Regions from separate parts of the Rhizobium sp. NLR22b genome, predicted to be linked through region 1. Evidence: riboswitches for the same ligand, from Rfam matches in the RefSeq annotation. Region 1 holds a riboswitch; the other holds the start of a gene.
What was found. Region 1 has a riboswitch for S-adenosylmethionine ahead of metA (homoserine O-succinyltransferase). Riboswitches for the same ligand answer to the same signal wherever they lie in the genome.
Positions count from the first base shown of each region.

Region 2: it holds a riboswitch for S-adenosylmethionine, as region 1 does, so the genes downstream of both, HJC00_RS02365 (O-succinylhomoserine sulfhydrylase) here and metA (homoserine O-succinyltransferase) in region 1, are expected to answer to the same signal.

Region 1 covers NZ_JABDWM010000004.1:190,732-195,707, reverse strand. Annotated here, with positions in the region: gene HJC00_RS08965 (GntR family transcriptional regulator) at 1-546, opposite strand, end outside; gene HJC00_RS08960 (aldose epimerase family protein) at 782-1,804, opposite strand; gene metA (homoserine O-succinyltransferase) at 1,923-2,846, opposite strand; SAM riboswitch at 2,895-2,972, opposite strand; gene HJC00_RS08950 (ABC transporter ATP-binding protein/permease) at 3,126-4,976, shown strand, end outside.
Region 2 covers NZ_JABDWM010000001.1:498,870-503,845, forward strand. Annotated here, with positions in the region: partial or broken gene HJC00_RS02345 (VOC family protein) at 1-81, opposite strand; gene HJC00_RS02350 (hypothetical protein) at 142-420, shown strand; tRNA gene HJC00_RS02355 (tRNA-Gly) at 445-518, opposite strand; gene HJC00_RS02360 (2'-deoxycytidine 5'-triphosphate deaminase) at 580-1,674, opposite strand; SAM riboswitch at 1,749-1,827, shown strand; gene HJC00_RS02365 (O-succinylhomoserine sulfhydrylase) at 1,870-3,054, shown strand; gene apaG (Co2+/Mg2+ efflux protein ApaG) at 3,278-3,670, shown strand; gene HJC00_RS02375 (Hsp33 family molecular chaperone) at 3,855-4,847, opposite strand; gene argF (ornithine carbamoyltransferase) at 4,941-4,976, opposite strand, start outside.

The sequences.
Region 1 (4,976 bases):
CGCATCGTAGAGCGATCCTTCGCCGCCGGCATTCTTCCCCAGAAACTTGACCGGCACGACGGCGCGTTCGATCGCCAGCGGCAAGCCGTCAGCGAGGCGCAGCCGGTCGAGCCTCAGCACCGGCTCGTCGCCGCCGAGGCCGAGCAGGAAGGATTCTTCCGGCGACGGCGTGTTGATCTCTCGCGACAATATCCGCGCGGCCGGCAACCGGCCGCGCGAACGCATATCGGCGGAGAAGGAGGAAAGCCGCCAGAGCGACTGTTCCATGCGCTCGACCTTGCTCGATACGAAAGTACCGCTTCCGTGGCGCGATTCCAATGCGCCCGCCGCCATGAGGTCGCGATAGGCGGTGCGCACGGTGACGCGGCCGAGCTTGAGAGCCTCGGCAAGGTCACGCTCGCCCGGCAGCGCCGTGCCGGGCTTCAGCAAGCCTTCCTGAATGAGGCTGGTCAGCACCTGCGCCAGCCGCTTGTAGAGTGGGCCGGTCAGCGCGTCGTCGCGCAGGCTGCGTCTATTGAGTTCAGCTACTAGACTGGTTCTATCCATGGACACACAATAGAACCTATATAGAACCAATCGGCAAGCCTGAATCTGAGGGGCAGAAGAAAAAACCCTCTCCGGCAATCCGAAGAGGGTTCAATAACGGTCAAATTTGACAGCCGTACGTCTCAGAGCATGTCCGCGCAAACGTGTGCGGCGGTTTTGCGATACCGACTTGCGTAAACAAAAACCTAAAGCGCGAGGAGCGAATCTGAAAGATCGTGACGCGCTTTAGAACGCTTCAGCTCTTGGTGAAGATGTAGTCCGTTTCCTGGCGTAGCACTTCGCCTGGACGCAGGACCGCATTCGGGAAGCCCTCATGGTTGATCGCATCCGGCCAGATCTGTGTCTCCAGGCAGAAGCCGGCGAACGGACCATATTTGCGCCCGCCGAGGCCGGGAGCCCCAGTGTTGAGCTTGAAGCCGGCATAGAACTGTACGCCCGGCTCGGTGCTGCGCACTTCCAGCGACACGCCGGAATAGAGGCTGCGGGCGAGTGCCACGGTCCGCTTGGCGGTGCGTTCGCGGGACAGGCAGAAATTGTGGTCGTACAATACCTGTTCACTGCCGACGAAACGCTTCATCGGGGCCATCTCGCGGAAATCGAATTCGGTTCCGGCAACGGGCCGGATTTCGCCGGTCGGCACCTGCTTCTCGTCGGTCGGCAGATAGTGATCGGCGGCGATCATGATGTCGTGGCCCAGTGCATCATCGCGGCCGTCGAGATTGAAATAGGCGTGCTGGCAGACATTGGCGAGCGTCGGCTGATCGCTGGTCGATTCATAGGTGATCGACAGTTCACCATTGCCGTGCACCCGGAACGTCGCCTGAATGGTGCAGTTGCCGGGATAACCGGCACGGCCGTCCGGATCGACGATCTTCATCACCAGGCGGTCGACCGCATGCTCGACGATCGTCCAGTTGCGCTTGCCGATATTGTCGCTGCCGCCGTGCAGATGTGTGACGCCGTTTTCATTCGGCTCGAGCTGATAGTCCTTGCCGTCGAGCGTAAAGGCGCCGCCGCCGACACGGTTGGCGCAGCGGCCGGGCGTCGCGCCGAAATAGGCCGAGTAGAGAGGATAGCTGTCGAAATCCTCGAAGCCGAGTTGCAGCGGCGCCTCATGACCCTCAAGGCGCAGATCCTGGATGACCGCACCCCAGGTGATGATCTTGGCCGTTAGGCCGCCGCCCCTGATGACGACGCGATAGACGGTCTCGCCCGCCTTCGTCTGCCCAAAAACTTCCCGCTCCAACTTATCCGACATGATCGACTGTCCGTTCCTTTGCGCGTCCGATAAAAACGCGCGGCGCTATAGGGTTCCGGACCGGAACCTGCCCGCATTTGTTCCAAACCGCAACCAGGCAGGTCAGAAAGAAATTCCATTAAAGATCCATGCCGATCTCTTCGACGTCATAGGGCGTCGTCTGGTAAATCTCGTTGATCCAGTTGCCGAACAAGAGGTGCGCGTGGCTGCGCCAGCGGTTCTGAGGCGCAAGTGCCGGATCATTATGCGGGAAGTAATTGTGCGGCATCTTGATCGGCACGCCGGCATCCACATCGCGGAAATACTCGTCCGAAAGTGAGGTGGAATCATATTCGACATGATTGAACATGTAGAGCCGCCGGCCCCTTTTCTCATGCACGAGGCAGACGCCCATCTCGCTCGATTCCATCAGAATTTCCAGGCTTTCGCATTTCTCGATGTCGGCGCGGCGCACCTCGGTCCAGCGCGACACCGGCACCTCGAAGTTGTCGGAAAAGCCGTTCAGATAGATGGAGGAAGGCTTCAGGTTCCGGTGCCGGTAGACGCCGAAGGCCTTTTCCTTCAGCTCGTATTTCGGAACGCCGTGGAAGTGATAGATCGCCGCCATCGCGCCCCAGCAGACGTTCATCGTCGAATGGACGTTGGTCTCCGTCCAATTGAAGATCTCCTGCATTTCTGCCCAATAGGTAACGTCCTCATAGGGGAGGAGCTCGATCGGGGCTCCGGTGATGATGAAGCCGTCGAACTTGCGCTGCTTCACCTCTTCCCAGGTCTGGTAGAAGGCGAGCAGGTGATCTTCGGATGTGTTCTTTGCCTTGTGGCCGCCGATGCGGATGAGTGACAGCTCCACCTGCAGCGGCGAAGCGCCGACGAGACGGGCCATCTGCAGTTCGGTCTTGATCTTGTTCGGCATCAGGTTGAGCAGGCCGATCTGCAACGGTCTTATATCCTGACGGATCGCCATCGTCTCGGTCAGCACCCGCACGCCTTCCTGAACCAGGGTTTCGAAGGCGGGCAGCGTATCGGGGATCTTGATGGGCATTGCGGTCAACTCGATCAAAAATAAAAAACCGGCGGCGAAAAAATCGCTACCGGTCCGCACGCGGCCCTTTAGCGACTTTTTTAACGTGGCTGCAAGCCGGCCGGCCAAATCACCACGGAGTGCCTTAATTAGTCCCAGTTGAGCCGCGAATCAACTCCGAATGCATGCGGGAGTGGCCCGTCAAGAATCATCACACTTTAATGACTGATAGAATCTGTTGATAGACCGGTAACGCCACCATGTTAATAATGACAGTATGGGCGGTGTTGGAAAAGCGTGATGGCAGACAAGATCGAAGGGAGGCCAGGCATCCGGAAGCAGGATAGGGTAGGGTATGATTTCAGCCTGACATATCGCCTCGGTGTGATGTTCTCAGCATTCTGGAATTCGCAAGTTCGCGGCAAGGTGCTGTTTCTGGCGACCGTGCTGATCCTCGTCATCCTGGCGACGGCCTATGGCCAGGTTATTCTCAATGAGTGGAACGCCCCTTTCTACGATTCGCTCGAGCGCCGCGACCTCGGCGAATTCTTCCACCAGCTCGAAATCTTCGCGATGATCGCCGGCACGCTGCTGCTGCTCAACGTGTTGCAGGCTTGGCTGAACCAGATGACCGCGCTTTATATGCGCGAAGGCCTGTCACGCGATCTCGTCGACCAGTGGCTGAAGCGAAAGCGGGCGCTGCGGCTCGCCTCCAGCGGCCTGATCGGCGTCAATCCGGATCAGCGCCTGCACGAGGATTCCCGCAACCTTGCCGAAAGCACGACCGGGCTCGTCCTCGGCCTGCTGCAATCGACCATTCTTCTGGTGAGCTTCATCGGCGTGCTCTGGGAGCTTTCGAGCGGCTTCATCTTCCACATCAGCGGCCACAGCTTCTCCATACCGGGCTATATGGTCTGGGCGGCGATTTTCTATGCAGCTTCCGCCTCGGTGTTGAGCCAGGTCGTCGGCCGCAAGCTGGTCAAGCTCAATGCCGACCGGTTCTCGAAGGAGGCCGAGCTTCGTTTCACGCTGATGCATGCCAACGAGAACATGCCGGCGATCACCGTCGCCCGCGGCGAGGAGAACGAACGCCGGCGTATCAATACCGACATCAGTTCGGTACTTAGGGTCGTCAAGCGGCTCGCCATGGCCAATACCAATCTCACCTGGGTTTCGGCCGGCTACGGCTGGCTGGTGATCGTCATTCCGATCATCGTTGCCGCACCCGCCTATTTTTCCGGCGGCCTCACCCTCGGCCAGCTGATGATGTCGGTCGGCGCCTTCAACCAGGTCAATACGGCGTTGCGCTGGTATGTCGCCAATTTCGGCCCGATCGCCGAATGGCGTGCCACGCTGATGCGCGTCACCGACTTCCGCCAGGCGTTGCTCGACATGGACGAGGGCTTTGGCGTGAAGGGCAGCATTGCCTATGAAGACACCGCCGCCGACAGGCTGACGCTGAAGGATGTGGTGATCAATGCCAAGATCGGCGAAGACATCGAGGAATGCGGCGGTTTTCGCCTGCGAGAAACCGATATCGTGATCAAGGCCGGCGAAAAAATCATGATCAACGGCGATCATAGCGTCAACCGCAAGCTGCTGTTCCAGGCCTTGGCCGGGCTCTGGCCGTGCGGCAGCGGCACGATGGGTCTGCCGCCGATCGACGACATGCTGTTCGTTCCGCAAATCGCCTATATTCCGGGCGGCACGTTGCGCGAGGCGTTGGCCTTCCCCGAAAACGCCGATGCCTACGAGCAAGCTGCGGTCGAGGCGGCCCTTGAAAAGGCCGACCTGCACTCTCTGATCGCAAGGCTCGATACCCGCGCCCGCTGGGACAAGCTGCTCGACGGCGATGAACAGAAGGCGATCGGCTTCGCGCGCCTGCTGCTGGTGCGCCCGCGCTGGATCATCTTCGACGAAGTGCTCGAGGGCATGGAGCCGGAATGGCAGGTAACGATGTGCAGCGTGCTGACTTCGATGCCCGAAATCGGCATGATCTATATCGGCCGCTCTGAAACTTATCTGGAGGCGTTGCAGCCCCGGGTGCTGCATCTGCAGGCTCTGCCCTCGAGATCCGAAGAGCCGCAGCAGCAGGTCGCCCAGACCACCGGCGCCAGCGCCAGTGCCGGCGCAGCCGCCGTCCCCGCGCCG
Region 2 (4,976 bases), on a different contig from region 1:
CTAGTCCGGCCGCCAGCCGGCCTCGACAAGAATGTTTCCAGGCGCCGTGCAATAAAACGACCAGCCGCCGCGCGTTTGCGCAATGAGTTGGAGCCAATCCAGAGTAAGATTGGAACGTTCGGAGCTTCGGAGGGGATAGACATGAAATCCGCGATCATCGGCCTCATCGGCACTCTCGCTCTTGGGGGGTGCAACACCACGACATACGCCGGCCCGGGGCTGGAGCCCATCCCGGGCAGCATCACCTATACCGGCCAGCCGCGCACCAAGCTCACCAAATCCCCGCCCGGATCGAGCTTCCCGCATGATTTCATCGACCAGTATGGCCAGCAGGTGGAGGAGACCTACATCATCCAGCCTGACCGAAGCCTGATCATCGCGCACCGGCGATACAAGCCGATCCGGTTTTTCCGGGACTAAGTTTCACAGCGCCACTGAGGGAAGTGGAGCGGGTGAAGGGAATCGAACCCTCGTATTCAGCTTGGGAAGCTGCTGCTCTACCATTGAGCTACACCCGCGATGCGCTGAGATTTCCAACAGATGGGGGCCGCTGTCAAGTCGCCGCCCGTCAGGCCGGCGTCAGATGCGGAAATGTTTGGAAAGCTTGAGGCCCTGGGCCTGGTAGTTGGAGCCGAGGCCGGAGCCGTAGAGGCTGGCCGGTTTTTCCTGCATGTGCTCGTAGACCAGGCGGCCAACGATCTGGCCGTCTTCGAGGATGAAGGGCACTTCGTGGCTGCGCACTTCGAGTACGGCGCGGCTGCCGCGCCCGCCTGCCGGCGCATGGCCGAAGCCCGGATCGAAGAAGCCGGCATAGTGGACACGGAATTCGCCGACCAGCGGATCGAAGGGAGTCATTTCGGCGGCATAATCCGGCGGCACATGCACGGCCTCACGCGAGACAAGGATATAGAATTCGTCGGGATCAAGGATCAGCTCGTTGCGGCCGCGGCTATAGAGCGGCTCCCAGAAATCGAAGATGTCGTGCTGATCCTTCTCGTCGACATCGACGACGGCGGTGTGGTGTTTGCCGCGATAGCCGATCAGGCCGTCCTTGTCGCCGGTGAGATCGATCGACAGCGCGATGCCGCCGCCCGACACGTTCGGCTGCTTGCTGGCAACCAGCGTCTCGCTTTCATGCAGCTTCAAAAGTTCCGGCTCGCCGAGCACGGACTGGCCGACGCGGAAGCGGATCTGCGACAGACGCGAGCCGCGGCGCACGACGATCGGGAAGGTGCGCGGGCTGATTTCGAGATAGAGCGGGCCGGAATAACCTGCCGGGATCTTGTCGAATTCCTGGGCGTAGTCGGTGATGACGCGGGTGAATATATCGAGCCTGCCGGTCGAGCTCTTCGGATTGGCCGAAGCCGACATGTCGGCCGGCAGCGCCAGGCTTTCCATCAGCGGCACGATATAGACGCAGCCGGTTTCGAGCACCGCACCCTGGGACAGGTCGATCACGTGCAGGCTCAGCCGATCGAGCTTGTCCGAGACCAGATGCGAGGGACCGGGCATGAAGGAGGCACGCACACGAAACGCCTTGCTTCCCAAGCGCAGGTCGAGACTTGCCGGCTGGATCTGATCGCGGTCGAGCTCCCGCTCGGAGTTCAGACGCCCCGTTTCGAACAGCGCCGCAATCGCGCGATCCGCCAGAATTCCAGTTTCGCGAGCCATCATGCCCCATCCATCATTTTGCCGCCGACAAAACCAAACTCGGGGAATTGACGCAAGCCGCCAACAGCAGTATTGCAGAATTATCCCGTGGTGATTTGGCCGGTCGGCTTGCAGCCACGTTAAACAAGTGGCTAAAAAGACCGGGTTGAAACCGGTCTGCTTTTGCGGCCGGTTTTTTTGTTATGTGAAGGTGATGGCATGAGCAAGACCTGGCGCCCGGCAACCCAACTCGTCCATGGCGGCACGCTGCGTTCGCAATATGGCGAAACGTCGGAAGCAATCTATCTCACCCAGGGTTTCGTCTATGACACGTCGGAAGCGGCCGAAGCCCGCTTCAAGGGCGAAACGGACGGCTTCATCTACGCCCGCTACGGCAGCCCGACGAACGACATGTTCGAAAAGCGCATGTGCGCATTGGAAGGCGCCGAAGATGCCCGCGCCACCGCCTCCGGCATGGCGGCCGTCACTGCCGCCGTCCTCTGCCAGGTCAAGGCAGGCGACCATATCGTCGCCGCCCGCGCCCTGTTCGGCTCCTGCCGCTGGGTCGTAGAAACGCTGGCGCCGAAATACGGCGTCGAGTGCACGCTGGTCGACGGCCGAGATCTCGCCAACTGGGAAAAGGCGATCCGCCCGAACACCAAGGTGTTCTTCCTGGAAAGCCCGACCAATCCGACGCTCGAAGTGGTCGATATTGCAGGCGTCGCCAGGCTCGCCAACCAGGTCGGCGCCAAGCTGATCGTCGACAACGTCTTTGCGACCCCGCTCTTCCAGAAGCCCTTGGAGCTCGGCGCCCATATCGTCGTCTATTCCGCCACCAAGCATATTGACGGCCAGGGCCGCTGTCTCGGCGGCGTGGTGCTCGCCGACAAGGCATGGATCGACGAGAACCTGCACGACTATTTCCGCCATACCGGCCCGGCCATGTCGCCGTTCAATGCCTGGACGCTCCTGAAGGGTATCGAGACGCTGCCGCTGCGCGTGCGCCAGCAGACCGAGAATGCGGCGAAGATCGCCGATTTCCTGGCCGAGCAAGGCAAGGTCGCCAAGGTGATCTATCCCGGCCGCAAGGATCATCCGCAGGCCGACATCATCGCCAAGCAGATGACCGGCGGCTCGACGCTCGTCTGCTTCGAGCTGAAGGGCGGCAAGGAGGCGGCCTTCGCATTGCAGAATGCGCTTGAGATCATCAAGATCTCCAACAATCTCGGCGACAGCAAAAGCCTGATCACCCATCCGGCAACGACCACGCACAAGAACCTGACGGAAGAGGCGCGCGCCGAACTCGGCATTTCTGCGGGTACGGTGCGGCTTTCGGCCGGCATCGAGGACACGGACGACCTGATCGAGGATTTCGCGCAGGCGCTTTCCAAGGTATCGGCTTGATCGACTGGAATAGCGGCCGGATTTCAATGTGGAGCCGGCCGCCGATCCGCGGGAACAAGTTCAGCCGCGCCGGCGTTGCGAAGTAAAATTAAGGCTGACGATTAGGCTTAATGATCGAAAACCATATGATCATCACTATTTGACCGCTGATCAACGTTCCGTTTCTTGACGGACCGGGCCTCTTATAAGATACGGGTAACATATCTTGACTATGGTGCAAGGCATGTATCGCGCCCTCACAAGAGATATCGAAGTCGTGGTCGAACCGTTCTATCTGGAGGAGCAATCCGATCCGGAGGACGACCGCTATGTCTGGGGTTACCGGATTGTCATCAGCAACAATTCCGGCGTCGCCGTTCGCCTCATCAACCGCTACTGGAACATCACCGATCAGAACGGACAGGTGGACGAAGTGACCGGCCCCGGCGTCGTCGGCGAGCAGCCGCGGCTCAGCCCCGGCGACACCTACGAATATTCCTCCGGCTGCCCGCTCGACACGCCCTCAGGCCTGATGTTCGGCCACTATCAAATGGAAACGGATGAAGGCGAGCTGTTCGACGTCGACATCCCCGCCTTCTCGCTTGACTCGCCGGGGCTGCTGCGCGTGCTGAATTGAGGGCAAGTTCCTCCCGCTCAAGAGATTGCCGAGACCCCGCCCCTCATTCGCCTGCCGGCACCTTCTCCCCGTAAACGGGGCGAAGGGACCATGCCGCGATCGATCTATCCCCACCGACCTCTCGCAGGGCACGTCCCCTCTCCCCGCGAGCGGGGAGAGGGGCAGCTCTCAATGCTAACTGAGCCTATTCCGCCGGCTGAAGCTCGGCTGCTTGGAAGCGGTAGGTGGTCGAGCAGAATTCGCAGGTGACGGATATCTCGCCGTTTTCCTGGCTGGCCTCGATCTCCTCGGCGGTGAAACCCTTCAGCACGTTGCCGATCTTTTCCCGCGAACAGCTGCAGCGGTCGAAGACGGCGCGGGGCTCGAAGACGCGCACGCCGCGCTCGTGGAACAGGCGGAACAAGAGGCGTTCGGTGCCGACCTGCGGATCGGTCAACTCGTCGGCATCGATGGTCTCGACCAGCGAGCGGGCTTCGGTCCAGGCGTCATCCTCGCCATGCGGACGGTCGCCGTTATCGCCGTCGCCGCCGTGGAGATCGGGCTGGCGCATGCGCTCCGGCGCCTCCGGCAGGAACTGGGCAACGAGGCCGCCTGCCCGCCAGCGGTGGCGCGGCTTGCCGGCATCGTCACGGTCGAAGAGTTCGGCCGCAGCCAGGCGCACCCGCGTCGGGATCTGCTCCGACTGGCGGAAATAGACGCCGGCGATCTCCTCGAGCGAGGTGCCGTCGAGCGCGACAATACCCTGATAGGGCTGGGCGAACTTGCCCTGATCGATGGTGAAGGCGAGCACGCCCTTGCCGAGCAGTTGCTCCGGCTCGGTCTCGCCTGAGGCAATCGCCTGGTCGAGCAGCGCCCGATCGAAACGGGCGTAGGCGCGCACGTTCTCCGGCGTCGAGAAATCGGCGACGAGCAGATCGACCGGGCCGTCGCCCTTGGTCTGCACGGTGAACTTGCCGTCGAACTTCAGCGAGGTGCCGAGCAGCACCGTCAGCACGACGACTTCGGCAAGCAGCCGGGCAACGGGCGCGGGATAATGATGGCGCTCGAGGATGGCATCGAGCATGGGGCCGAGCTGGACGGCGCGGCCGCGCACATCCAGACCCTCCACCTGAAAGGGGACGACATGATCATCGCCGGCGAAATCGAACTGGCCGAGGGCGGCTGCAGCTTCTGCCATGGCTTTACTCCTAGTTTCGGGAGCGGCGGCCAAAGTGTCCGGCGCTCGCGCAGTCGGGCCGCAAGCTTATGACTCGCAACATCCGATTATGGTTCAGATCGCGCCCAGGCACCAAGCAAGAATCGATTT